Regions from separate parts of the Luteococcus sp. genome, predicted to be linked through region 2. Evidence: riboswitches for the same ligand, from Rfam matches in the RefSeq annotation. Region 2 holds a riboswitch; the other holds the start of a gene.

Region 1 (2,192 bases), on a different contig from region 2:
GCGCAACTCGACGCTCACCGTCGAACCGCCCCGCAAGACCGTCGCAGTTCATGACTACGTGGTGCGGGCCGAGGATGGCAGCGGCATCGACGTCGACCAGGCCGCCCGCCAGGTGAGTTCCATCCTGAACGATCCCCGTGGCTGGCTGGGACACCAGGGGAACTCCTTCCGCCTGGTCACCGATCCGGCTCGTGCGAAGTTCACGATCTACCTGGCCACCCCGGGCACCGCGCAGAAGATGTGCCCCCTTGACATCCGGATGACCTGGAGCTGCCGGGCCGGCACCAAGGTGATCCTGAACACCGACCGCTGGCTCTACATGACGCCCACCTTCGACGACGTGGACGAGTACCGCGCCTACCAGGTGAACCATGAGGTGGGGCACTTCATCGGCAAGGGGCACCTGGGATGCCCCAAGGCCGGGGCCAATGCGCCGGTGATGATGCAGCAGAGCAAGGGGCTGGACGGGTGCCGGCCCAATGCCTGGCCCTCGCTCGACCCCAAGTGAGTTTCGCCTGTGCTGGGTTGCCACGCAGGATGCCCGGTCGCCGCACGGACCCCGGCTCGTCCTGCCCGGGTGCCGTGGCACAATGGCCCCAACGTGTTCCGGGGTCGGTGCAAGTCCGAACCGGCGGTGACAGTCCGCGACCCGATCGCAGCCAGCGATCGGCTGACCTGGTGCAATTCCAGGACCGACGGTGAAAGTCCGGATGGGAGGAAACACGTGGAGCAGCCAGGCGTCGTCGTCGGGCTGCCCAGGACGTGCGCGGCCAGTGGCCGGGCACGCCGGCGGCGCATCCGCTGATGCCCGCCCGCCCCGGTGCAGCGACAGTGTCGACCGACCGGGAGCAGATGATGCAGACCACAGCCGAGGCCACCGCCATGCAGCGTGCCCTCGAGCTCGCCCAGCACGGCCTCGAGGCCGATCCGAACCCCCGCGTCGGCTGCGTCATCCTCGATGCGCACGGCGACGTGGTCGGCGAGGGCTGGCACAAGGGAGCCGGCACCGCCCACGCCGAGGTGGTGGCGCTGGCAGCCGCAGGCGAGGCCGCCCGTGGGGGGACGGCAGTGGTCACGCTGGAACCGTGCAACCACACTGGCCGCACCGGCCCCTGCGTCCAAGCACTGCTCGCGGCCGATATCGCGGAGGTCGTCTACGCCCAGGCCGACCCGACGCCCGAGGCGAGTGGCGGGGCCGCCACCCTGGCTGCGGCAGGGGTGACGGTCCGCGGCGGGCTGCTCGCCGACGAGGCCCGGGCGGTCAATGCCACATGGACCTTCTCCCGTGGCGCCGGCCGTCCTTTCGTCACCTGGAAGTTCGCCGCCACCCTTGACGGTCGCAGCGCCGCCGCCGACGGCACCAGTCAGTGGATCACCGGCGAGCCGATGCGCCGGGCGATGAATGCCCGCCGGGCCCGGTGCGGGGCGATCGTCGTCGGCACCGGCACCGTGCTGGCCGACGACCCGCGCCTGACCGTCCGGGACGCCGCCGACCAGCCAGCCGGGCGCCAGCCGCTGCGTGTCGTGGTCGGTGACCGCCCGGTGCCCGCCTCCGCACGGGTTCGCGGCAACGACGGCCGCTTCCTCCAACTGCCCGGCAGCGACCCCCGCGCGACGCTGGAAAGCCTTGCCGCGCAGGGGATCCACCACCTCTGGCTGGAAGGCGGACCCACCCTGGCCGCCGCCTGGTGGCGTGCCGGCCTCGTCGACGAGGTGGTCTGCTGCCTGGCCCCGGCCCTGCTGGGCGCGGGACCGGCCGCCGTCGCCGACCTCGGCATCAGCACCATCGCCGACATCGACCGGCTGCGTCTGGTCGAGGCCGAGCACCACGGCGACGACCTCGCCCTCATCCTCAACCCGCTCAACACCACCAAGGAGAAGTGAATGTTCACCGGAATCGTCGAGGAGCTCGGCAGGGTCGAGTCCATCGAGCACGGCGCCGAATCGGCCGTGTTGCGCATCCGCGGCCCGCTGGTGGTCAGCGACGCCACCCCCGGCGCCTCGATCAGCTGCAATGGCGTCTGCCTGACCGTCGTCGAGCACGACGAGGCCACCTTCAGTGTCGACGTGATGGCCGAGAGCCTGCGCCGCTCCAGCCTGGGTGAACTCGTGGAGGGATCCCCGGTGAACCTGGAGCGCGCCATGGCCGCCAATGGCCGCTTCGGTGGCCACGTCGTGCAGGGACATGTCGA
Region 2 (2,192 bases):
TCGCGTCGACGCCCGCCTGGCTGTACAGCCCCTTGGTGGCTGCCCAGTAGAAGGGGGCGAACTGGATGTTGGGGATGTAGGTCAAGCCGATCACGGCCTTCCCGAGCCGCGCTGCCCCCGTGGACGGCGACCCGGACGATGAGGCCGTGGCCGAAGAGGTGGCCTTCTGCACGGCGGTGCCGTTGCAGGCAGTCGTGGCGAGGCAGGCACCGCCCAGGGTGAGCAGGGTTCGGCGGGACAGGCTGGTCATCGGGAGGCCTTTCGCAGGGGGCGGGAGTCCTCGAGGCGCAGGCTGCGCTCGAAGTGGCGGATCAGGGAATAGATCGTCGAGGCGACGGTGCACAGGGCGAACAGGGTGGAGAACATGCCGACGGTGTCCACCTGGTCGCGCTGGACGGTCAGCAGCTGGCCCATGCCGTTGCCGCCCATCACCATCTCCCCGACCACGGCGCCGGTGATGGACAGGGTGAAGCCATTGCGCAGGCCGGCCAGCGCGCTGGGCAGGGCCAGCGGCCCCTCGATGAAGGCCAGCAGGGAGGCTCGGCCTGCGCCGTCCATCCGGGCGGCGTCGACAACCTCCGGGTCGACGTGCCGCAGGCCGAGCAGGGCACTGACCAGGATCGGGAAGAAGACCATCAGGGCGCACAGCAGGACCACCGCGGGCAGGCCATAGCCGATCCAGAGCACCAGCAGCGGTGCCAGGGCAATTGCCGGGATCGCCTGGGTGGCACCCAGGAAGGGATTGACGGCGGCCGAGAACCATCGGGACTCGTGGATGGCGACGGCCAACGGAATCCCCGCCAGCAGCCCCACGGCACAGCCCCCCAATGCCTCTATCAGGGTCAGGCCCAGGGCGCGCCACAACAAGGGGCCGGAGAGGTCGTTGCCCAGCCGCACCAGCACGTCTCCCGGTGCCGGCAGCACGAAGGCGGGCCACCCGGCCCGGCTCACCAGGAGCTGCCACAGACCTACCAGGACCAGGCCCAAGACCACAGGCGCGGTGATCGTGCGCAGGGTGGTGCGGTGTGTGCCCACGTGCGCCTCCCTCGTCGATCCCGCCTGTGCAGTGGCATGACGGGAGGACGCCGAGGGGTCTCGACGGGGCATGCGGCCGCAGCCGCGAGGCGTGTCTCCTCCCATCCAGACTTTCACCGTCGGTTCCGGAATTGCACCGGACAGGCCATCACGGGGATGGTTCGCGGACTGTCACCGCCGGCTCGGACTTGCACCGATCCCGGAACACGCCGTGCGGGGCCATTATAGGACCGGCCCCGCAGGGTGCCTGCCTCAGCAGCAGGCGCAGCCACCTTCGTGGGGAGTACCCCAGCTGGCCAGGATGGTCTCGAGCTCGCGACGGCGGCCGGTGAAGAAGGGCTGTTCCTCGCGCATGTGCTTGCGGGCGTCGGCCGCGCGCAGCTCGCGCATCAGGTCGACGATGCGGTGCAGCTCGGGCGCCTCGAAGGCGAGGATCCACTCGTAGTCGCCCAGGGCGAAGCTGGCGATCGTGTTGGCCCGCACGTCCTTGTACTCGCTGGCCATCATGCCGTGCTCGCGCAGCATGCCGCGACGCTGGTATTCGGGCATCAGGTACCACTCCGAGTCGCGCACGAAGGGGTAGACGCACAGGTAGTCCTCGGCCTTCTCGCCCTGGAGGAAGTTGGGGACATGCGACTTGTTGAACTCGGCCTCACGGTGGATGGCCATCTGGGACCAGACCGGCGCCAGGGTCTGGCCCAGCTCGGTGGCGCGGAAGGCGAGGTAGGCGTCCTGCAGGGTGTCGGAGCTGGGCGCCCACCACCAGACCATCAGGTCGGCCTCGGCGCGGAAACCGGCGATGTCGTAGAAGCCACGGATGGTGAACTCCTTGCCCTCACAGGCCTTCTCCACCGCCGCGATCGCCTCGGCAGCGGCCTCCGGGCGCACCGGGGTGGTGCGCTGGAAGACCGCGATGTTCATGTAGTAGGTGCCGTGGTTGATCGCGTCGAACTTGCTCATGCCTGTGCCTCCTGGCGGATGGTGGGTGCTTCCTCGTGGACCAGCTCGACGATCCGGGTCAGCACGCCCGGGTCGGTGGTGGGCGGGACTCCATGCCCCAGGTTGAAGATGTGGCCGGGGGCCTTGGCCCCGGCACGGATGACCTCGCGGACGCGCTCGGCCAGCACCTCCCAGGGGGCCAGCAGCAGGGCCGGGTC

Evidence for each region. A riboswitch is a leader RNA that binds a small molecule or an ion and turns the genes downstream of it on or off. The one in region 2 is predicted to bind FMN.
Region 1: it holds a riboswitch for FMN, as region 2 does, so the genes downstream of both, ribD (bifunctional diaminohydroxyphosphoribosylaminopyrimidine deaminase/5-amino-6-(5-phosphoribosylamino)uracil reductase RibD) here and ACHFFZ_RS15160 (ABC transporter permease) in region 2, are expected to answer to the same signal.

The regions. Positions count from the first base shown of each region.
Region 1 is NZ_JBHWOO010000271.1:39,534-41,725, forward strand. It holds gene ACHFFZ_RS15450 (DUF3152 domain-containing protein) at 1-508, shown strand, start outside; FMN riboswitch at 598-728, shown strand; gene ribD (bifunctional diaminohydroxyphosphoribosylaminopyrimidine deaminase/5-amino-6-(5-phosphoribosylamino)uracil reductase RibD) at 856-1,884, shown strand; gene ACHFFZ_RS15460 (riboflavin synthase) at 1,885-2,192, shown strand, end outside.
Region 2 is NZ_JBHWOO010000268.1:2,864-5,055, forward strand. It holds gene ACHFFZ_RS15155 (ABC transporter substrate-binding protein) at 1-250, opposite strand, end outside; gene ACHFFZ_RS15160 (ABC transporter permease) at 247-1,035, opposite strand; FMN riboswitch at 1,125-1,247, opposite strand; gene hemQ (hydrogen peroxide-dependent heme synthase) at 1,288-1,995, opposite strand; gene hemE (uroporphyrinogen decarboxylase) at 1,992-2,192, opposite strand, start outside.